Regions from separate parts of the Edwardsiella piscicida genome, predicted to be linked through region 2. Evidence: predicted binding sites of a transcription regulator. Region 2 holds the regulator's gene; the other holds the start of a gene.
The links. Region 2 encodes PurR, which represses purine synthesis genes. Its sites were predicted from a motif close to CANGCAAACGTTTGCNTG; they were not measured.
Positions count from the first base shown of each region.

Region 1: a site for PurR is predicted at 5,370-5,387, ahead of purH (bifunctional phosphoribosylaminoimidazolecarboxamide formyltransferase/IMP cyclohydrolase). Genes of this name have one in related genera too.

Region 1 covers NZ_CP090968.1:197,859-209,690, reverse strand. The annotation lists rRNA gene rrf (5S ribosomal RNA) at 1-36, opposite strand, end outside; rRNA gene L1P05_RS00980 (23S ribosomal RNA) at 127-3,034, opposite strand; tRNA gene L1P05_RS00975 (tRNA-Glu) at 3,224-3,299, opposite strand; rRNA gene L1P05_RS00970 (16S ribosomal RNA) at 3,382-4,925, opposite strand; gene purH (bifunctional phosphoribosylaminoimidazolecarboxamide formyltransferase/IMP cyclohydrolase) at 5,487-7,076, shown strand; gene purD (phosphoribosylamine--glycine ligase) at 7,118-8,395, shown strand; gene L1P05_RS00955 (DUF1481 domain-containing protein) at 8,430-9,104, opposite strand; gene hupA (nucleoid-associated protein HU-alpha) at 9,148-9,420, opposite strand; gene L1P05_RS00945 (YjaG family protein) at 9,610-10,200, opposite strand; gene nfi (deoxyribonuclease V) at 10,306-10,992, opposite strand; gene hemE (uroporphyrinogen decarboxylase) at 11,007-11,832, opposite strand, start outside.
Region 2 covers NZ_CP090968.1:1,781,172-1,793,003, reverse strand. The annotation lists gene slyA (transcriptional regulator SlyA) at 1-362, opposite strand, end outside; gene gloA (lactoylglutathione lyase) at 1,204-1,611, shown strand; gene rnt (ribonuclease T) at 1,746-2,411, shown strand; gene L1P05_RS08200 (Na+/H+ antiporter family protein) at 2,571-3,893, shown strand; gene L1P05_RS08195 (Grx4 family monothiol glutaredoxin) at 3,962-4,309, opposite strand; gene L1P05_RS08190 (C40 family peptidase) at 4,758-5,612, shown strand; gene sodB (superoxide dismutase [Fe]) at 5,879-6,457, shown strand; gene cydH (cytochrome bd-I oxidase subunit CydH) at 6,519-6,608, opposite strand; gene purR (HTH-type transcriptional repressor PurR) at 6,963-7,988, shown strand; gene L1P05_RS08170 (ABC transporter permease family protein) at 7,993-9,615, shown strand; gene L1P05_RS08165 (ATP-binding cassette domain-containing protein) at 9,602-10,225, shown strand; gene punR (DNA-binding transcriptional activator PunR) at 10,206-11,120, opposite strand; gene punC (purine nucleoside transporter PunC) at 11,260-11,832, shown strand, end outside.

The DNA of each region.
Region 1 (11,832 bases), 1.6 Mb from region 2:
GGGGTCAGGTGGGACCACCGCGCTATCGCCGCCAGGCAAATTCTGTTTTACCAACCGCCATCACTGGCCATCGGTATCAATCTTGAACAAGCTTCATTCGTCTCTCTAAAACACCTTCGGTGTTGTAAGGTTAAGTCTCACGGATCATTAGTACTGGTTAGCTCAACGTATCGCTACGCTTACACACCCAGCCTATCAACGTCTTAGTCTTAAACGTTCCTTCAGTGGACTCAAGGTCCAAGGGAAGACTCATCTCGAGGCAAGTTTCGCGCTTAGATGCTTTCAGCGCTTATCTTTTCCGCACGTAGCTACCGGGCAATGCAATTGGCATCACAACCCGAACACCAGCGGTGCGTCCACTCCGGTCCTCTCGTACTAGGAGCAGCCCCTCTCAATCTTCCAACGCCCACGGCAGATAGGGACCGAACTGTCTCACGACGTTCTAAACCCAGCTCGCGTACCACTTTAAATGGCGAACAGCCATACCCTTGGGACCTACTTCAGCCCCAGGATGTGATGAGCCGACATCGAGGTGCCAAACACCGCCGTCGATATGAACTCTTGGGCGGTATCAGCCTGTTATCCCCGGAGTACCTTTTATCCGTTGAGCGATGGCCCTTCCATTCAGAACCACCGGATCACTAAGACCTGCTTTCGCACCTGCTCGAGCCGTCACTCTCGCAGTCAAGCTAGCTTATGCCTTTGCACTAACCTCCTGATGTCCGACCAGGATTAGCTAACCTTCGTGCTCCTCCGTTACTCTTTGGGAGGAGACCGCCCCAGTCAAACTACCCACCAGACACTGTCCCTATCCCGGATCACGGGACCAGGTTAGAACATCAAACATTAAAGGGTGGTATTTCAAGGTCGGCTCCATGCAGACTGGCGTCCACACTTCAAAGCCTCCCACCTATCCTACACATCAAGGTTCAATGTTCAGTGTCAAGCTATAGTAAAGGTTCACGGGGTCTTTCCGTCTTGCCGCGGGTACACTGCATCTTCACAGCGAGTTCAATTTCACTGAGTCTCGGGTGGAGACAGCCTGGCCATCATTACGCCATTCGTGCAGGTCGGAACTTACCCGACAAGGAATTTCGCTACCTTAGGACCGTTATAGTTACGGCCGCCGTTTACTGGGGCTTCGATCAAGAGCTTCGCCTTGCGGCTGACCCCATCAATTAACCTTCCAGCACCGGGCAGGCGTCACACCCTATACGTCCACTTTCGTGTTTGCAGAGTGCTGTGTTTTTATTAAACAGTTGCAGCCAGCTGGTATCTTCGACTGGCTTCGGCTCCATCCGCGAGGGACTTCACCTACGTGCCAGCGTGCCTTCTCCCGAAGTTACGGCACCATTTTGCCTAGTTCCTTCACCCGAGTTCTCTCAAGCGCCTTGGTATTCTCTACCTGACCACCTGTGTCGGTTTGGGGTACGATTCAGTGTTATCTGGAGCTTAGAGGCTTTTCCTGGAAGCAGGGCATTAACCACTTCAGCACCGTAGTGCCTCGTCATCACGCCTCAGTGTTAAAGGTAACCGGATTTGCCAAGTTACCCCACCTACACGCTTAAACCGGGACAACCGTCGCCCGGCCGGTCTAGCCTTCTCCGTCCCCCCTTCGCAATAACACCAAGTACAGGAATATTAACCTGTTTCCCATCGACTACGCTTTTCAGCCTCGCCTTAGGGGTCGACTTACCCTGCCCCGATTAACGTTGGACAGGAACCCTTGGTCTTCCGGCGAGCGGGCTTTTCACCCGCTTTATCGTTACTTATGTCAGCATTCGCACTTCTGATACCTCCAGCAGCCCTCACAGGCCACCTTCGCAGGCTTACAGAACGCTCCCCTACCCAACAACGCCTAAGCGTCGCTGCCGCAGCTTCGGTGCATGGTTTAGCCCCGTTACATCTTCCGCGCAGGCCGACTCGACCAGTGAGCTATTACGCTTTCTTTAAATGATGGCTGCTTCTAAGCCAACATCCTGGCTGTCTATGCCTTCCCACATCGTTTCCCACTTAACCATGACTTTGGGACCTTAGCTGGCGGTCTGGGTTGTTTCCCTCTTCACGACGGACGTTAGCACCCGCCGTGTGTCTCCCGTGATAACATTCTTCGGTATTCGTAGTTTGCATCGGGTTGGTAAGTCGGGATGACCCCCTAGCCGAAACAGTGCTCTACCCCCGAAGATGAGTTCACGAGGCGCTACCTAAATAGCTTTCGGGGAGAACCAGCTATCTCCCGGTTTGATTGGCCTTTCACCCCCAGCCACAAGTCATCCGCTAATTTTTCAACATTAGTCGGTTCGGTCCTCCAGTTAGTGTTACCCAACCTTCAACCTGCCCATGGCTAGATCACCGGGTTTCGGGTCTATACCTTGCAACTAGACGCCCAGTTAAGACTCGGTTTCCCTACGGCTCCCCTATTCGGTTAACCTTGCTACAAAATATAAGTCGCTGACCCATTATACAAAAGGTACGCAGTCACACCCCGAAGGATGCTCCCACTGCTTGTACGTACACGGTTTCAGGTTCTATTTCACTCCCCTCGCCGGGGTTCTTTTCGCCTTTCCCTCACGGTACTGGTTCACTATCGGTCAGTCAGGAGTATTTAGCCTTGGAGGATGGTCCCCCCATATTCAGACAGGATAACACGTGTCCCGCCCTACTCATCGAACTCACAGCTGTGCACCTTCGTGTACGGGGCTATCACCCTGTATCGCGCGACTTTCCAGACGCTTCCACTAATGCACAAACTGATTCAGGTTCTGGGCTCTTCCCCGTTCGCTCGCCGCTACTAGGGGAATCTCGGTTGATTTCTTTTCCTCAGGGTACTTAGATGTTTCAGTTCCCCTGGTTCGCCTCGTTAAGCTATGTATTCACTTAACGATAGTGCAACGGATTGCACTGGGTTTCCCCATTCGGACATCGCCGGCTAATAACGCTTCATATCAGCTCACCGACGCTTATCGCAGATTAGCACGTCCTTCATCGCCTCTGACTGCCTAGGCATCCACCGTGTACGCTTAGTCACTTAACCTCACAACCCGAAGGTGTTTCACTTCGTGCTGTAAGCATTTGAGAGACTCTCGAATCACTTATTAAAAGCAATTCGATTGTTTTCGAATTTTCAGCTTGTTCCAGATTGTTAAAGAGCAAATATTGCAAACATGACTCGTAAGTCCGTTTTGCAATACAGTTGGCATCGTCTTTCACCCGATACCGCAAATGGCGTCCCCTAGGGGATTCGAACCCCTGTTACCGCCGTGAAAGGGCGGTGTCCTAGGCCTCTAGACGAAGGGGACACAGGGTCGGCTTCGCAGACGCGTTTGCTCGAACATCTATCAGACAATCTGTGTGAGCACTACACAATTTCGTATCTTCAGGTAAGGAGGTGATCCAACCGCAGGTTCCCCTACGGTTACCTTGTTACGACTTCACCCCAGTCATGAATCACAAAGTGGTAAGCGCCCTCCCGAAGGTTAAGCTACCTACTTCTTTTGCAACCCACTCCCATGGTGTGACGGGCGGTGTGTACAAGGCCCGGGAACGTATTCACCGTGGCATTCTGATCCACGATTACTAGCGATTCCGACTTCATGGAGTCGAGTTGCAGACTCCAATCCGGACTACGACGTACTTTATGAGGTCCGCTTGCTCTCGCGAGTTCGCTTCTCTTTGTATACGCCATTGTAGCACGTGTGTAGCCCTACTCGTAAGGGCCATGATGACTTGACGTCATCCCCACCTTCCTCCAGTTTATCACTGGCAGTCTCCTTTGAGTTCCCGGCCGAACCGCTGGCAACAAAGGATAAGGGTTGCGCTCGTTGCGGGACTTAACCCAACATTTCACAACACGAGCTGACGACAGCCATGCAGCACCTGTCTCAGCGTTCCCGAAGGCACTCCCGTATCTCTACAGGATTCGCTGGATGTCAAGAGTAGGTAAGGTTCTTCGCGTTGCATCGAATTAAACCACATGCTCCACCGCTTGTGCGGGCCCCCGTCAATTCATTTGAGTTTTAACCTTGCGGCCGTACTCCCCAGGCGGTCGATTTAACGCGTTAGCTTCGGAAGCCACGCCTCAAGGGCACAACCTCCAAATCGACATCGTTTACAGCGTGGACTACCAGGGTATCTAATCCTGTTTGCTCCCCACGCTTTCGCACCTGAGCGTCAGTCTTCGTCCAGGAGGCCGCCTTCGCCACCGGTATTCCTCCAGATCTCTACGCATTTCACCGCTACACCTGGAATTCTACCTCCCTCTACGAGACTCTAGCTTGCCAGTCTTGGATGCAGTTCCCAGGTTAAGCCCGGGGATTTCACATCCAACTTAACAAACCGCCTGCGTGCGCTTTACGCCCAGTAATTCCGATTAACGCTTGCACCCTCCGTATTACCGCGGCTGCTGGCACGGAGTTAGCCGGTGCTTCTTCTGTAGGTAACGTCAATTGTGAGCGCTATTAACGTTCACACCTTCCTCCCTACTGAAAGTACTTTACAACCCGAAGGCCTTCTTCATACACGCGGCATGGCTGCATCAGGCTTGCGCCCATTGTGCAATATTCCCCACTGCTGCCTCCCGTAGGAGTCTGGACCGTGTCTCAGTTCCAGTGTGGCTGGTCATCCTCTCAGACCAGCTAGGGATCGTCGCCTAGGTGAGCCATTACCCCACCTACTAGCTAATCCCATCTGGGTTCATCTGATGGCATGAGGCCCGAAGGTCCCCCACTTTGGTCTTGCGACGTTATGCGGTATTAGCTACCGTTTCCAGTAGTTATCCCCCTCCATCAGGCAGATCCCCAGACATTACTCACCCGTCCGCCGCTCGTCAGCGGAGAAAGCAAGCTTTCTCCCTGCTACCGCTCGACTTGCATGTGTTAAGCCTGCCGCCAGCGTTCAATCTGAGCCATGATCAAACTCTTCAATTAAAAGCTTGATGCTCAAAGAAATTAAACTGTTTATTCGTAATGAATTAACTGCTGTCACTCTTCAAGACTTTAAATATTTTCGCATTCCGAGGAATGCGTAATACGAATCTTGCGAGTGCCCACACAGATTGTCTGATAATTTGTTAAAGAGCAGTGACTTAGCAAGTTTTCCTTACCAAGTCGAGGTGGCGTATATTACGCTTTCCTCGGTGAGAGTCAACGTTTAATTTGCCGTTTCTCTCTCACTCTCCCCGGCTCATCCTGTGATGTTGTTCACATATGCCGTGTCGATGGAGGCGCATTATAGGGCCTGTTTTACCGGGCGCAACCGCTATTTTGCCCCAAATGAACCGAATGATGCATTACACAGCAATTGAACTGCTTATACCCCATTACGCACAGAGTTATCCACAAAGACCGCGCCGGCAAAAATTTGTCGAGCTTTACGCAAACGTTTTCGTTAAAATCATCGCGCATCAACATTCCGCTTCATTCGTAGCAAATTCTAATAGGTATATAAGTAGGGTTTACTGCGATCCATTGCCGAGGGATATAACCACCATGCAACACAGTCGTCCTGTTCGCCGCGCACTGCTGAGTGTCTCCGATAAATCCGGTATCGTCGAATTCGCCCAGGCGTTACACCTGCGCGGCGTTGAGCTGCTCTCCACCGGCGGTACCGCCCGCCTTCTGTCACAGGCCGGTCTGCCGGTTACCGAGGTTTCCGACTACACAGGCTTTCCTGAGATGATGGACGGACGCGTCAAGACCCTGCATCCCAAAGTTCACGGTGGGATCCTCGGACGCCGCGATCGCGACGCTGCCGTTATGCAGCAGCATGGTATTCAGCCCATCGATATGGTGGTCGTCAACCTCTATCCCTTTGCTCAAACCGTTGCGCGTCCCGACTGCACGCTGGAAGAGGCGGTGGAGAATATCGATATCGGGGGACCAACCATGGTGCGCTCCGCGGCAAAGAACCATAACGATGTCGCTATCGTGGTTAACAACGGCGATTTTGATAACATCATTGCCGAAATGGACGCCCACCACGGTGCCCTGACGCAGGCCACCCGCTTCGACCTGGCCATTAAGGCCTTTGAGCATACGGCCGCCTACGACAGTATGATCGCCAACTACTTTGGTACGCTGGTCGCGCCTTACCACGGCGATACCCAGAGCCCAAGCGGTCGTTTCCCGCGGACGCTAAACCTTAACCTAATAAAAAAACAGGATATGCGCTACGGCGAGAACGGCCACCAGCAGGCGGCCTTCTATATAGAGGAGCCACAGGTTGAAGCCTGCATCGCGACAGCCCAGCAGCTTCAGGGGAAAGCGCTGTCCTACAATAACATTGCCGATACCGACGCCGCGCTGGAGTGCGTCAAGAGCTTTGCCGAACCGGCCTGCGTCATCGTTAAGCATGCGAACCCCTGCGGCGTTGCGCTCGGCGACGATCCGCTCGATGCCTATGAGCGCGCTTACCAGACCGATCCCACCTCCGCCTTTGGCGGCATCATCGCCTTTAACCGTACGCTGGATGCCAAGACCGCTCAGGCCATCATCGCGCGCCAGTTCGTTGAGGTGATCATCGCCCCCCATGTGACCGAGGATGCCTTGGATCTCCTCAGCGCTAAGCAAAACGTGCGCGTTCTGGCCTGCGGCGAGTGGGATGCACGCATCCCCGGTCTGGACTTCAAACGGGTCAACGGCGGGCTATTGGTGCAGGATCGCGATCTCGGAATGGTGGATGTCGCCGATCTGCGCGTGGTCACCGAACGCCAGCCCAGTGAGCAGGAGCTGCGCGATGCCTTGTTCTGCTGGAAGGTCGCCAAGTTTGTGAAGTCCAACGCCATCGTCTACGCACGGGATAACATGACCGTTGGCATCGGCGCCGGACAGATGAGCCGGGTCTATTCAGCCAAAATTGCCGGTATCAAAGCCGCGGACGAGGGTCTACCGGTCGCCGGCTCCGTGATGGCATCCGATGCCTTCTTCCCGTTCCGTGACGGTATCGATGCCGCCGCCGCCGTCGGCATCCGCTGCGTCATCCAACCGGGGGGCTCCATTCGTGATGACGAGGTCATCGCCGCCGCCAACGAACACGGCATCGCCATGATCTTTACCGGCATGCGCCACTTCCGCCACTAAGCTAATCGCCGCGGGCCTCCCGCGGCTCACAGGTGACCATCATGAATATTTTGATTATCGGCAGCGGCGGGCGTGAACATGCCCTGGCGTGGAAAGCGGCCCAATCTCCGCTGGCCGAACGCGTATTTGTCGCGCCGGGTAACGCCGGCACTGCGCTGGAACCCGCGCTAGAGAATATCGATATCGCCGCGACCGATATCGATGCGTTAGTTGCATTTGCTTTGCGCCATCAGGTCGGGCTCACGATCGTCGGTCCAGAGGCGCCGCTGGTGCTCGGGGTGGTCGATGCATTCCGCGCGGCGGGGCTGCCGATCTTTGGCCCGAGCCAAAGCGCCGCCCGCCTCGAAGGTTCCAAAGCGTTCAGCAAAGACTTCCTGGCGCGTCAGCGCATCCCTACCGCCGCCTACCGCAATTTCACCGAGGTCGAGCCGGCGCTGGCCTACGTGCGTGAGCAGGGGGCACCGATCGTGATCAAGGCCGATGGCCTGGCCGCAGGTAAAGGGGTGATCGTCGCAATGACGCGGGAGGAGGCCGAAGCGGCCGTCCACGATATGCTGGCCGGTAACGCCTTTGGCGACGCCGGGCATCGCATTGTCATTGAAGAGTTTCTGGAGGGAGAAGAGGCCAGCTTTATCGTTATGGTCGACGGCGAACACGTGCTACCGATGGCCACCAGCCAGGATCATAAGCGAGTTGGCGATGGCGACAGCGGCCCCAATACCGGCGGAATGGGGGCCTATTCCCCGGCGCCGGTGGTCAGCGATGCGGTGCATCAGCGGGTAATGGAGCAGGTGATTTGGCCAACCGTACGCGGTATGGCACAGGAGGGCGCCCCCTATACTGGTTTCCTGTATGCCGGCCTGATGATCTCGGCCGACGGCGCGCCCAAGGTCATTGAGTTTAACTGTCGCTTTGGCGATCCGGAGACCCAGCCCATCATGATGCGCATGCAGTCCGATCTGGTCGCGCTGTGTCTGGCCGGTGCCAACGGCACCCTGGACCAGCAGTCATCGGCATGGGATCCACGCCCCGCGCTGGGCGTCGTATTAGCCGCAGGTGGATACCCGGGCGACTATCGTCAAGGCGACGTCATTCACGGTCTCACCCAGGGAACCGCGCAGGCCAAAGTGTTTCACGCCGGAACCCGGCTGAATGCTCAGGGTGAGGTCGAAACCTGCGGCGGACGGGTGCTGTGTGCGACAGCGCTGGGCGAGGACATTGCCGAAGCGCAGCGCAATGCCTACCGTCTGGCCGATGCATTGAGCTGGGAGGGCGGGTTCTGCCGCCGCGATATCGGCTACCGGGCGCTACAGCGCTAGCGCTCAGACTATCAAGCCGGCGCAAGGCCGGCTTTTACACCGTTTTTTCCGTCGGGGCCCAGGCGCAGATATTATGATTAGCAACCTGCAGTAGCTGTGCCCCCTCCGGAGCCGACAGCCAGGCCACCCATAGCGGACCACGGCTATTGGCCTCTCGCCGCGCCAGCTGTGCCGCCTGCCAGCCGGAGAGCGGCAGCGGCGCGACCTGACCATCGCAGCGCGTAAATATTCCCCCCTGCCAACGCCCCTGAATGAGGTTAACCCCACCGGCTGCCAGCGTCGTCGCCATCTCCTGCGCATGACGGGCCTGGTACTGGGCTTTAGCGACCTCGTCGCTCCCCGGCATCTCCTTGCTCCCGTTGCGCAGGCGCTGCATATAGCTCAGCGAACCCTGCATATCGAAGCGCAGCTGCAGCACATCGTCGTTACCCTGCCCCGTCTGCTGCCGGATCTGGTACAGATGTCCATCGCGGTAGGTATAGCGATCGATCTGCGTCTCGGTGCCATCCAGCGGGGTGAATACCCGCATCATCGCCTGGGGCTGATGCCCTGCCCCCTCCAGACGCCAGAGTCGAACGATCCCACCGTCCGCGATATAGCCCGTCGCGGTAAACGGCGCAACCGGCGCCGTGGAATGGCAGCCGGTCAGCAGCAGTGCGACCGGCAGCAGCCCACGTACCCGACGGCACATAGACAAAAGGGGCGTCATCGCCCCCTCAACTACATATTCTGCGCTTACCACGCGTGGCTTATTACTTAACCGCGTCTTTCAATGCCTTGCCAGAAACGAACGCCGGTACGTTGGCGGCGGCAATTTTGATCTCGTTGCCGGTCTGCGGGTTACGGCCAGTGCGCTCGTTACGATGATTCACTTTAAAAGTACCGAAACCAACCAATTGTACAGCATCGCCTGCTTTCAGAGACTCAGTAATGGCAGCCAGGGTAGACTCCAGAGCGGCTTTCGCCTGGGTCTTAGACAGATCGGCCTTGTCTGCAATTACATCAATCAGCTGAGTCTTATTCATAAGTTATCCTTACAGTGTGTTTATCGTTTGCAAAGCATCGAGTGCGACGGATATGCCGATTGACAGCACTCTCCTGCATACACGCACCGATAGCCACTTCTTTTACGCCCCCCAAATGTAGAACAAGCGGGGGGCGAATGTGAAGCCTTATAGGGCGACAAATCAGGTGTTAAATCACGTTTTGCCGTCTTATTGCGCTAATTCAATACCAATATTGCTCACACCTGCCTCACGCAGGTCTGCACGCAGCCCTTTTATCAGTTCCAGATCGCGCTCTTCCGCTTCGCTCAGCAGGCGATAAATCTCCCACTGAATGTCTAATTCATCCTGGATTGCCGGTAATGCCTTCAGTTCGTCGTCGCTCATTTCACGCCCAGACTGCGTCATTTCCAGCATGGAAACGGTATACAGAGAGGTTTCGCTCACGGCAATGGCGTGCGCCAGCATCTCGCCGCCCAGCTGCGCGTGCAGGATCTCACTCAGCGCAACGCAGGCATCGATCGCCGGATAGACGCCGTACATATCGTAGGCATCAGCATCGGGGATCGCCGCCTCTAACTTCTCCAACTGGCTGTCGAAGTTAATTTTGACGTCTTTAACCGTCAAAAGCTCCCAGACCAGATCCAGAATACGGCGATACACCGCCGCCTCGCCAAAGGCGCTCTGCTGGCAAAAAGCCTGGTAGTTGGGGTACATCCGCTCAGTAAGGCAAGCCATAAAGGTCAGCTGTTGCCAGCTTTCCAACTTTTCCAGACGTTTATGAATGGGATTACGCAGCATGCTGAAGTCTCTCTCGATTATCTGCGGCGCAGTCTAACCGAATTGCGGGAAAAACCCTACGGCTGCGCCTGATTATAGGAATCTTTATCCATCGCCCGTTTATATTCATTCCACCTGAACCGCCGATCGCGGCTGAGCAGACTGCCAACGCAGAAAGGCCGGCCGTCGCGAGGCGATGGCATCGGCCCAGCGGGTCGGCTCTGGGAGACGGTATCCGCGCAGGCAGCGCTGTACCCACGCCAGTGCGCTGTCCGTACTCACGCGATGGCCGCCGGAGATAAACAGCGGATTACAGCGAGCCTTGCTACGCAGCACCCAGCCAAGCTGCTCGCCCCCATCCATGAGCGCCACCGTCGACCCCGGCGTCTCATCCAGCGGCGCAAACTGCCCGCATAGACGCCGTTTGGCAACCCCGATGGTGGGCACATCGACCAGCAGGCCAAAATGGCTGGCGATCCCAAGGCGACGCGGGTGGGCGATCCCGTGACCGTCCACCATCACCAGCTGGGGGCGATGCCGTAGCTGCCCCCACGACTGCAGCAGGGCCGGATACTCACGAAACGAGAGAAAGCCGGGAATATAGGGCATCTGGGTCTCAATGCGGGCGACCTGATACTCCACCAGCGTCAGCTCGGGGTAGCACAGTACGGCCAGCGCGGCGCGGGTCACCGCGCCATCCTGCTCAAACCCCACGTCGGCGCCGGCGATCAATACCGGGGCCTCCCAGCGATCCGCCCGCTCCACCTGTACAGCCCGGGCCCGCTGCTCACTGCGTAACGCCTGCAAATCCATCGGTTAATGTCCCATCAGCGATGATAAGGTACAGACAGTCGGTGCACCGCATCGACAAACACGCCGGCGTGCTCGGGAGGGACATCCGGATGAATGCCGTGACCCAGATTACACACGTGTCCCTCGCCCTGGCCAAAGCCGGCCAGGATCGTCGCGACCTCTTGCTCAATGCGCGCCGGCGGCGCATACAGCAGCGAAGGATCCATATTGCCCTGCAGCGCCACCCGATCGCCAACCCGGCGGCGGGCGTCCGCAATATCGCAGGTCCAGTCCAGTCCCAGAGCATCGCAGCCCGTATCAGCCATCGCCTCCAGCCACTGCCCCCCGCCCTTGGTAAACAGGGTCACCGGCACCCGGCGGCCTTCGCTCTCGCGCTGTAGGCCATCGACAATCTGGTGCATGTAGCGCAAAGAGAACTCGCGATAGTCGCGCCCGGTCAGCACGCCTCCCCAGGTATCAAAGATCATGACCGCCTGCGCCCCGGCGCGGATCTGCGCATTCAGATACAGAATGACGCTTTGCGCCAGCTTATCCAGCAGCAGATGCAGCGCCGCCGGATCGGAGTACATCATCTTCTTGATTTTAGTAAAGGCCTTGCTGCTGCCGCCCTCTACCATATAGGTCGCCAGCGTCCAGGGGCTGCCGGAGAAGCCGATCAGCGGCACGTCGCCGCGCAGATCGCGACGAATGGTACGCACCGCGTCCATAACATAGCCCAGTTCCTGTTCAGGATCGGGGATCGGGAGCCGTTGGATATCGGCGTGACAGGTCACCGGATGGGTAAAACGCGGCCCCTCGCCGGCCTCGAAATAGAGGCCCAGCCCCATGGCATCTGGCACG
Region 2 (11,832 bases):
TCCGCTGAGATACCGTCCAGGATTTCACTGCGCGTCAGCGAAATCACGTCGGTCACTTCCCTAATCACGGGTTCGGCACCGTCCGTCAGCTTAATGCGTTTGGCACGGCGATCGTTAGCACAGATATGTCGAGTAATCAGACCCTTATCTTCCAGCTGATCCAGCGTACGCACCAGCGACGGCTGCTCAATGCCAATCGCCTTGGCCAGCTGAATCTGTGACTGCTCCGGCGGCAGGCGGTGAATGTTATACAGCGTCACCCAATGCGTCTGCGTCAGCTCCAGCGGCTTCAGTCGCTGATCGATCAAGGCACGCCATACACGCACCAACCGTGATAAATCCGACCCCAATGTTGATTCCAATTTAATCTCCTTATAATGAGCGTGCTAATCCATAAACCCGATACACCGTCATCACCGACCTCTGTCCGGAGGACACGACTCAGCGTGCAGCTCCCCTTTGGACAGGATCCGGCGGCGCGATGCCCGTTGGTTTCCCCTTTCCGGTGAAACGCAGCGGTCAGGCCTCAGGCGGCGAGCTCCTTTCGGCTATGGCACCGAACGGTAACGCATCATCATCCCGATGCCCGTGCCGGGTACATATCGGCCAATTCCTTTGTGGTTCACTCCCGCGCGTCTATCGAGCCAAAAACGGCGATAGTCGAGCGATTGCGTGCCAATAATATTAACCAGTTAGCTAAACAATATAAAGCGAAATAATGAAAAAAAGCTTATTCATGCTTATTGTTTGCGCATTAATAAACATACATATTGCAAATATATCCAAATTAATCGTCGTCTATCACATAATACACCGCAAGAATGCGCTAGCGCCGCCGCACTCAGGCAGCGCGGGCGATTGCGCCGTCCTCTCCCCGCCCAGCGACGCCCCATTTATTGATTTAACCTGCGCTATAAAAATGCAACATAAATATCTATCACACAAATTCCATACGACGCCGAAAAGAAACATCAAATAATTATTTGAGCTAATATGATAACAATTAATCAATTAAATGCGTTAAAGATCCTCCGCGCCCCGGCGCCGCCCTACGCCACCCGGCGATCGCCGCGCCGAGTCATCGGAATCAGCGCGTCGTCAACGCGCCCGGCCCAACCGCTCACCGGGTTTGACGTTGCCAAGTCGGCGGCCGCTGTGACACTATTGAAACGTCTTTTTACTTTGCCAGCGTTGAGGATAACTATGCGTGTACTTCATACCATGCTGCGGGTCACTGACCTGAAGCGCTCCGTCGACTTCTATACCCAGGTGCTGGGCATGCGCCTGTTGCGCACCAGTGAAAACGAAGCCTATAAATACTCTCTGGCCTTCGTCGGCTATGGCGATGAGAGCCAAGGCGCCGTGATCGAACTGACCTATAACTGGGGCGTCGATAGCTATGAGATGGGCAGCGCCTTCGGCCATATCGCCCTCGGCGTCGATGACGTCGCCGCCACCGTCGAGCAGATCCGCCGCGCCGGCGGCAACGTTACCCGTGAGGCGGGCCCGGTCAAAGGCGGTCATACGATCATCGCCTTTGTCGACGATCCCGACGGCTATAAAATCGAGCTGATCGAAAACCGCTCGGCTAGCGAAGGGCTGGGCCGCTAACCTCCCCGCCCCGTTCACCCGGGCGGACGCAATATGTGCCGCCCGCGCCCCTGCTCATTTGCCATCCCCGTGTAAAACACGGCAAAATTTGCCATAATGCGCGCTGCATTCAAAATAAAGACACCAACGAACTCATGGCTGACACCTCTAATCTCAATGCGCTGAGCGCGCGCTTTCGCGGCTTTTACCCGGTCGTCATCGACGTCGAAACCGCAGGCTTTGACGCCAATCGCAACGCCCTGCTGGAAATTGCCGCCGTCACTCTACGAATGAACGACGACGGCTGGCTGGAAACCGATCAGTGCCTGCATTTCCATATCACCCCCTTTGAAGGCGCCGTGCTCTCGCCAGAGGCGCTGGCCTTTAACGGAATCGATCCGCACAACCCGCTACGCGGCGCCGTCAGCGAATATACCGCGCTGCACGCCATCTTTAAGATGGTGCGCAAGGGAATTAAAGATCAGGCGTGCAATCGCGCGGTGGTCGTGGCCCACAACGCCCACTTTGACCACTCGTTTCTGATGGCGGCCGCAGAGCGCGCCGGGCTGAAGCGCAACCCGTTCCATCCGTTCGCCACCTTCGATACCGCCGCCCTCAGCGGGCTGGTTCTCGGTCAAACGGTGCTGGCCAAAGCCTGCCTCAGCGCGGAGATCCCCTTCGACAGCGCCCAGGCCCATTCGGCCCTGTATGATACCCAGCAGACCGCCACGCTGTTCTGTGAGCTGGTGAACCGCTGGAAACGCCTGGGCGGCTGGCCCCCGGCCTACCTGAACGATACCGCCCCCTCCGCAGAGGCATAATCGCCCCCCTGCAAGCACGCCCGCTCCGCGGGCGTTTTTTATTCCGCCCCGCGACGACGGGAAAAAGGTCACGGCAGGGTATTTTTTTGTCGTGCCGCGCACGGAAACATGCTAATAATCCTGCTATTGCCTTGAACGACTTTTAGGACATTGACGTCTATGAATGCTGTTGTAATTGCCGTGGTCGTAATGCTGCTGCTCAGCCTGCTGCGGGTTAACGTGGTGATCGCCCTGATCGTCGCCTCTCTGGTTGCCGGCCTGAGCGGCGGTCTCACCCTGGACACCACGATCACGACCTTCAGCGGTGGGCTGGGCGGCGGCGCGGAGATCGCCCTCAGCTACGCCATGCTGGGTACCTTTGCCGTCGCGATTTCACGCTCTGGGATCACCGACGTGCTGGCCCACGGCGTGATCCGCCGCATGGGGCTGACGCCGAGCGCCCACCGCCTGTTCTGGTTTAAATACGGTCTGCTGCTGATCCTGACCCTGATCGCCATCTCGTCGCAGAACCTGATCCCCATCCACATTGCCTTTATTCCCATTCTGATCCCGCCGCTGCTGCACGTATTTTCGCGGATGAACCTCGATCGGCGCGCGGTAGCCTGCGTGCTGACCTTCGGCCTGATCACCCCTTATATGGTGCTGCCGATCGGCTTTGGCGGCATCTTCCTGAACAATATTCTGCTGAAGAACCTCAATGAGAACGGGCTACAGGTCACCGCCGCCCAGGTGCCCAGCGCCATGCTGCTGCCGGGGCTGGGGATGCTGTTCGGCCTGCTGTTGGCCATCTTCTTCAGCTACCGCAGGCCGCGCCGCTACAACGAGGGGCGCATTCTGTCCGCCGAGCCGGAGCATAAGCGTATTCATTTACGGGCCGTGTGGGTCGCCGTTATCGCCATCATCGCCGCCCTCGGGGTGCAGCTGGCGACCAACTCTATCGTGCTCGGCGCGCTGATGGGCTTTGTGGTGTTTATTCTCGGCGGCGTGATCCACTGGCGGGATACTCAGGATGTCTTTACCCGCGGGGTGCATATGATGGCGATGATCGGCTTTATCATGATCACCGCCTCCGGGTTTGCCGCCGTGATCAAAGCCACCGGCAGCGTAGATACGCTGGTGACCTCTATCGAGGGGGCGATCGGCGGCAACCGGGGACTGGCTGCGTTTCTGATGCTGGTGGTCGGGCTGGTCATCACCATGGGCATCGGCTCCTCCTTCTCCACGGTGCCGATCATCGCGGCAATCTATGTGCCCCTGTGCATTGCCTTTGGCTTCTCCCCCATGGCGACCATCGCCATTATCGGCGTCTCCGGGGCGCTGGGGGATGCCGGGTCGCCGGCCTCTGACTCTACCCTGGGGCCAACCTCTGGGCTGAATATGGACGGCCAGCACGACCATATCTGGGATTCGGTGGTGCCGACCTTCCTGCACTACAACCTGCCGCTGCTCGGCTTCGGCTGGGCGGCAGCGATGATCCTCTAGCACACGGTCCCGACCGATACACAAAAGGCGCCCTGCGGCGCCTTTTTACATGGCCTAACGCCGCGCGATCAGGCGTTGTCCTGCGCCGCTGAGCCGTGGCGCGCCGCGGCCTCTTTGATCAGCGTCTGCAGCTCGCCGCGCTGATACATTTCCAGCACGATGTCACACCCGCCGATCAGCTCACCCTCAATCCACAGCTGCGGAAAGGTCGGCCAGTTAGCAAACTTTGGCAGCTCGGCGCGAATGTCCGGGTTCTGCAGGATATCCACGTAGGCAAAGCGCTCGCCGCAGGCGGACAGCGCCTGCACCGCCTGCGCAGAAAAGCCGCAGCTCGGCAGCTTCGGTGAGCCTTTCATATACAGCAGAATCGGGTTCTCGGCGATCTGGCGCTGAATCTTTTCGATAGTGGTCATGATCTTTACTTCCTTAAATATCCAGTGTTATAGCGGTAACGCAGTATATTGTCATTATCGCCCGCGCCGACCACAGCAGACAAGGGATGGGGCACGAAAGGCGCCTCCCCCGCCCGCCGCGGGGCACGCGGCGTCGGATCGCGCTATTGTAGCGGCGGGCACGGCAGGAAAAAAACACCATCTTTTACAGGGTCTATTGCACAGCGCGCTGCCGCGGCAGCACATCGTCGCTCTGCCAGCCGCTCATTATTCGCCCATTATCCTGCTCAACCGTTTTTTAATAGGCAATATCACTGTAAAAAAGCCCTCTCTGTCGCTAAATCAGACAATTGAAATATTTACTCACAATTAGACGCGAATACGTAAACATCAGTACTGTTATGTTCAGCATATTTTAATTAATACTGTTTCTGCGTTTTTATTTTAGTTTTTGGCTTGGAAGCGACTGATCATGCGTCTACTCGTTGCGCTCTTTGTATTGCTGTTTACCCAATGGTTTACCACCTCAGCGGCCGCCTCACCGGCACACAAAGTCATCGCCGATCAGCGAAAAGCCACGGCGGGCCACAGCCAGAGCGGCGAGCGTAAAAAACGCAGGGCAGACGCCGGGGCACACAAGCATCACAGCGCGGCGTCTCATCCCCCCGCCCGGGAAAAGCGCGCGGCGCACAGTAGCCACCGCACGGTCGCCGCACCGCACCGCGCCGCCGTCGAGCACAAGGCGCAAGCGCACCACCGCGGCGAAAAGCCCCTTGCGCGTCGCGCGAGCGCACATGGGGCGTCGCACCCGGGTAAAAAAGCCTACGGTCGCCCCTCGCCTCTTAAGACGGCCCACCGCGCGGCCGGCCGCCATGAAGATAGCCAGCCGATCCACATGAGTCCGCTGCACAAGAAACGCTACCAGCACGCCAAACAGACGGCGATGAATAAGCTGATGCGCCAGATAGGCAAACCCTACCGCTGGGGCGGTACCTCTCCCCATACCGGCTTTGACTGCAGCGGCCTGATCTATTACGCCTATCAGGATCTGCTGAACATTAAAATGCCGCGCACCGCTAACGAAATGTACCACCTGCGCGACGCCGCGCCGGTCAAGCGCGCCGAGCTGCAGCGCGGCGATCTGGTGTTCTTTCAGATCCACGGACGCGGCGCCGCCGATCACGTCGGCGTCTATCTGGGCAACGGCAAATTTATCCAGTCTCCGCGCACCGGCGAGGAGATCCGCGTCAGCTATCTGGGCGATGACTACTGGCAGGATCACTACCTGGGCGCCCGCCGCGTCATGACCCCGAAAACCATCCGCTAACGCCCCGTACGCCCCCGTTCCGGCGGCGGTTCCCCCATGACCGCCCCCTGCCGCACGCCGCTTTCACTGCTTGTCTGCTGCACATTTCGCCACTCAGTCAGCTAAAATACACCTGCCCCCTGTCTTTCACGGCAAAACTTGCTAGAATCACAAACCATAACAAGCGGACAACAAGATTTTTTCATTTTTGTCTAACCGCCGGCGACGTCTCATCTGCGTTGCTTACGGGTTAACCGTCTTGCCACAGAAGCATTAAGGAGAGAGCTATGTCATTTGAATTACCTGCATTACCGTACGCCATGAATGCGCTGGAACCGCATATCTCCGCCGAAACGCTGGAATACCACTACGGTAAGCACCACAACGCCTATGTAGTCAACCTGAACAACCTGATCAAAGGCACTGAGTTCGAAGGAAAATCGCTGGAAGAGATCGTGAAGAGCGCCTCCGGCGGTATCTTTAACAACGCCGCTCAGGTGTGGAACCACACCTTCTACTGGCACTGCCTCTCCCCGAACGGCGGCGGTGAACCGCGCGGCGCCCTGGCGGACGCCATCAACGCCGCCTTCGGCTCATTTGCCGCGTTCAAAGACGCGCTGACCAAGTCTGCCGTAGGCAACTTCGGCTCCGGCTGGACCTGGCTGGTGAAAAAGGCGGACGGCACCCTGGCCATCGTCAACACCTCTAACGCCGCGACCCCGCTGACCGGCGACGACAAGCCGCTGCTGACCGTGGACGTATGGGAACACGCCTACTACATCGACTACCGTAACGCTCGCCCGGTGTACCTGGAAAACTTCTGGGCGCTGGTGAACTGGGAGTTCGTCGCCCAGAATCTGGCGTAACCGACCAGAGAGACAAAAAAGGCGCTCACCGAGCGCCTTTTTTATTACGCCGCCCGCTAACTTAGTGCAGTGCGGCGATCAGGCTGGCCACGACGATCAGCGCCAGCGCCACCACCGTTGTTACCAGAGAATACTTCAGATCGTTTTCCATCCTGACACCTCATGTTTTACGTTCTGTATCAATTTTTACTGACTTAAGAATTCGCACAAAACCCGTGTTAAATCATTTTTACATAAATCACATCTTAAAACACGCAGAAAATCTTATGATTACATCCTGCGCAAATCGCCAATTAGTGCTTCCCCTTTTGCCTGAGATCAGACAGAATTTGCGGTTTACTGCCGCGTGCCGACGCTATAATTCTAAACAAGAAATGGCAAACGTCACCCTATTGCGCAAACGCGCCGGCGCCGAGCCGCGCTGTCAGGCGTATTTTCCGATGCACGCAGGCAAACGATTAACAAAACGGCGACGCAGCGCGTACGCCTAGGAGTCATTTGTTTCATGGCAACGATTAAAGATGTGGCAAAGCGCGCAGGCGTATCGACCACCACGGTGTCTCACGTCATCAATAAAACCCGCTTTGTCGCCGACGAGACCAAAGCCGCCGTCTGGGAGGCCATTAAAGAACTACACTACTCCCCCAGCGCCGTTGCCCGCAGCCTGAAGGTCAACCACACCAAATCCATCGGCCTGCTGGCGACCTCTAGCGAGGCGCCGTACTTTGCCGAGGTCATCGAGTCGGTAGAGAATAGCTGCTACAGCCAAGGCTATACCCTGATCCTGTGTAACTCCCACAATAATCTGGAGAAGCAGAAAGCCTACCTGGCTATGCTGGCGCAAAAGCGCGTCGACGGCCTGCTGGTGATGTGCTCCGAATATCCGGAGAACCTGCTGGAGATCCTTGAGGACTACCGTCATATCCCGATGGTGGTCATGGACTGGGGCACCCGCCGCAGCGACTTTACCGATGCTATCCAGGACAACGCCTTCGAGGGCGGCTATCTGGCCGGCCGCTACCTGATCGAGCGCGGCCACCGCGACATTGGCGCCATCACCGGCCCGGTATCGCGCAACACCGGCGGCGGTCGCCTGCGCGGTTTCCTCAAGGCGCTGCAGGAGGCCAACATCACGCCGCAGGAGAGCTGGCTGGTCGAAGGCGACTTCGAGCCGGAGTCTGGCTATGCGGCGATGCAAAACATTCTGTCGCAGAAGCAGCGCCCGACGGCGGTGTTTGTCGGCGGCGATATCATGGCGATGGGCGCCATTTGCGCCGCGGACGAGATGGGGCTGCGCGTACCGCAGGATATTTCCGTCATCGGCTACGACAACGTGCGCAACGCCCGCTACTTTACCCCGGCGCTGACCACCATTCATCAGCCCAAGGAGCGCCTTGGCGCCATGGCATTCGACATGCTGCTCGATCGCATCACCAGCAAGCGCGAAGACGCCCAAACCATCGAAGTGCATCCTAAGCTGGTTGAGCGTCGCTCCGTGGCCGACGGGCCGTTCATCGACTACCGCCGCTAAGCGCGTGTCCCGGCTGGTCCTGTTTCCCGCGCTGGTGCTGCTGTCCGGCGCACTACCGCTGGCGGCGATGGTTCCGGCGACCCTACTGCCGCTGACCGAGCAAAATGCGGGACAGGCGCTGCTGCAGCTGCTGCAGTGGCCCGCGCTGGGCCGCAGCCTGGCTCTGTCGCTGTGGATAGCGCTAGGCTCCTCCGGCGGCGCCCTGCTGCTGGCGCTGGCGCTGGCCGGGCTCACCCTACGGCGTCAGCGTCAGCACACGCTGGCGCCGGCGCTGCTGCTGGCAGCCCCCCACATCGCCCTGGCCACCGGCCTGCTGATGCTGCTGGCGCCAACCGGCCTGCTGTGGCGCCTGATGGCGCCGCTGTTTGACTGGCAGCAGCCGCCCGATCTGCCGCTTCCCAACGATCCCTACGGCCTGAGCCTCTCGCTGCTCCTGCTGTTAAAAGAGACCCCCTTTTTCTATCTGCTTACCCTGAATCTGGCCGCCCGCTGCGCCGCGCAGCGGCAGCTGCGCATCAGCGCCGCGCTGGGCTATCCCCCGGCGCAGGGCTGGTGGCGCATCGTGGTGCCGCAGCTGCTGCCGGGGCTACGCCTGCCCATGTTCTGCGTCCTGGCCTTTGCCCTGTCGGCGCTGGATCTGGCGCAGCTGCTCGGTCCGCAGCGGCCGCTGCTGTTTGCGCAGCTGCTGTGGCAGTGGATTGCCGACGGTGGACAGACGGCGCTGGCGGCCCTCGGGGCGCTGCTGCTGATGCTCTTAAACGCGCTGGCGCTGCTGCTCTGGTATGGCATTGAACACCTGTGGGTCGCCGTGGGTCGCCGTCCCCCGCGACGGCGCGTCGCCCGCGGTGGGCCTGCGCCCTACGCCGCCTTTTGGCCTTTGGCGCTGGCGCTGGCCGCCGCGGCCTACCTGATGCTGGTGCTGATTTCCCTGGCTCAGCGCTGGCCCTTTGCGCAACGCTGGCCGCGGCAGTGGCGCTATGACAGTTGGCTGTACAGCGTCAGTGACTGGAGCGCCCCGCTGTGGCATACCCTGTGCATCGCGCTGGCGGTCAACCTGCTGGCGCTGATCCTGGCGCTCGGCACGCTGGAGTGGTATACCCTGAGGCGACGGGCCCCCGGCGCCCGGCTGCTGCTGCCGCTGCTGCTGCCGCAGATGGGGCTGATCTTCGGTCTACAGTATTTCGCCGCCCGCAGCCAACTGCTGGGCAGCTACCCGCTGGTTATCTATGGCCAGCTGCTGTTCGTCACCCCCTACTACCTGCTGACGCTGTCCGGTGCCTGGCTGCGTTTCGATACGCGTCAGACCCAGGTGGCGCTGGCGTTGGGTAAGACGCCCTGGCAGGCCTTTTACCGGATTAAGCTGCCGCAGATGCTGCCGGCGCTGCTGCTGGCGATGGCCTTTGGCCTCGCGGTCAGCGTCGGCATGTATCTGCCGACGCTGGGGCTGGGCGCCGGGCGGCTGCCGACGCTGGCCACGGAAACCGTCGCCTATGCCAGCGGCATCGATCGGCGCCTGGCCGCCATCGGCGCCCTATGGCAAACCCTGCTACCGCTGCCGGCATTTTTGCTGGCGCTATGGCTACCGCTGCGCGGTATACGAGGAGCAACGTCGCATGGCCACCCTTAATCTCAACCAGCTGCGCGTCGAACTGGCGGGGCGCCCCCTACTGGCGCCGCTGACCTTGACGGTGTCGCCGGGGGAGATCGTCACGCTGATGGGCCCCAGCGGCTGCGGCAAATCCACCCTGCTGGCCGGGATCGGCGGCCATCTACAGCCGCCGCTGCTCGTCCGCGGCGAGGTCTGGCTGGATCGGCGCAGCCTGAGTCGCCTGCCGCCCTGGCAGCGCGGGATCGGGCTGCTGTTTCAGGATGATGTTCTGTTCCCCCACCTGACGGTGGCGCAAAATCTGCATTTTGCCCTACCGCCGGGGGCGTCGAAGGCGGCGGTGACGCAAGCGCTGCAGCAGGCGGAGCTGACCGAGCGGGGCGACTGCTATCCCGCCGCCCTCTCCGGGGGACAGCGGGCGCGCATCAGCGTGCTGCGTACCCTGTTGGCCGCGCCCTCGGTCCTGCTGCTCGATGAGCCCTTCTCCCGTCTGGACGCCCCGCTGCGCCGCCGCTTTCGCCGCTGGGTCTATCAGCAGATCGCCGAACGCGCCGTTCCCGCGATCCTGGTCACCCACGATCGCGCCGACGTTCCGCCCGGCGGACGGATCGTCACGCTGGCTGCGGCATAAGCCACTCCTGGTTCATGGTGCGGGTATCGCCCAGGTAAGCCAGCAGCCACTCTAGGGCCGGTGAGCGGCTGTGATCTTGCCAGGTCACGCAGCAGGCGCTGTCGGGAAACGACTGGCACAGCCGCAGCGCGTGCAGACGCCCCGCGGCAATCAGCGGCTCGGCGGCGTGGGCCGGCATCAGGCCGACGCAAAGCCCGGCCTCCAGACAGTCGATGGCGCACGGCCAGTCCGGCGCCACCAGACGCCGCTGATTATCGAGCAGCCAGGTATCCCGCTTGGGTAACGTCCGCGAGGTATCCTCGATGCTCAGCGCCGGAAAGGGGCGCAGGCGGTCGTCGTCCACCTCGCCGTCAAACGCGGCCAGCGGGTGGTCGGGGCTGACCACGCAGCGCCAGCGCAGAAAGCCCATATCGCGGAAAGCATAGCGCCCGCCGGCGGGCACCGCCCGCGTCGCCCCGATCGCCACCTCGACCCGCCCGTTGATCAGGGCATCCCACACACCGTTAAACACCTCGCTGTGGATCATCAGCTCCATATCGGGAAAGTGACGATAAAAGTCCACTACCAGCTGCTGGCAGCGCTGCGGACGCACGATGCGATCCACTGCGACGTGGAACTGACCGCGCCAACCGTTGGCGACCTGCTGACACTGACGTCGGGTGGCATGCATTTTTTTGATAATACTGCGGGCTTCATCGACAAAAAACGCCCCGGCCTCGGTCAACTCAACGTCACGGTGACGTCGTTCAAACAGCGGTACCGCCAGCCAGTTCTCCAGCTGACGTACGGTATAGCTGACGGCAGAGGGCACCCTATGCAGCTCCTGCGCCGCCGCGCTAAAGCTCCCGGTGCGGGCGACCGCATCCACGACCTCCAGCGAATATTCTGACCACATGCTCAGCCCCTCGCTATTCTGCTTTCAAAAATTTTCATCCATCATGCCAAATAATAGCGTTTCACAACGCTGACGTCAGCCCATAAACTCTCACTCGTCACATTCTCCGCCTGCAACATATTCATAACGAGTCAAAATAATGAGAAGTAAATCAGGTTTCATGGTCTATCTGGCTGGCCTCAGTATGCTGGGATATCTGGCCACCGATATGTATCTGCCCGCCTTTGGTGCCATGCGCCACGATCTGGGCGCCTCCGCCGGCGCCATCAGCGCCAGCCTGAGCATCTTTCTGGCCGGCTTTGCCTTTGCACAGCTGCTGTGGGGGCCGCTCTCCGATCGCATCGGACGCAAGCCGGTTCTGCTGTTAGGGCTGGGCATGTTCGCGCTGGCCTGCCTGGGGATGCTGTGGGTCGGCAATACGACCCAGCTGCTGATCCTGCGCTTCGTGCAGGCCGTCGGGGTCTGCTCCGCGGCGGTCACCTGGCAGGCTTTGGTTATCGATCGCTACAGCAAAGGGGTCGCGAACCGCGTCTTCGCGACGGTTATGCCGCTGGTGGCCCTCTCGCCGGCGCTGGCGCCGCTGCTCGGCGCCTGGCTGCTCAACCACTTTGAATGGCAGGCCATCTTCGCCGTGCTGTTCGCCATCACCCTGCTGCTGATGATCCCAACCCTGCGTCTGCAGGAGCACCGGGCGGCGGCGAACCGTCAGGCA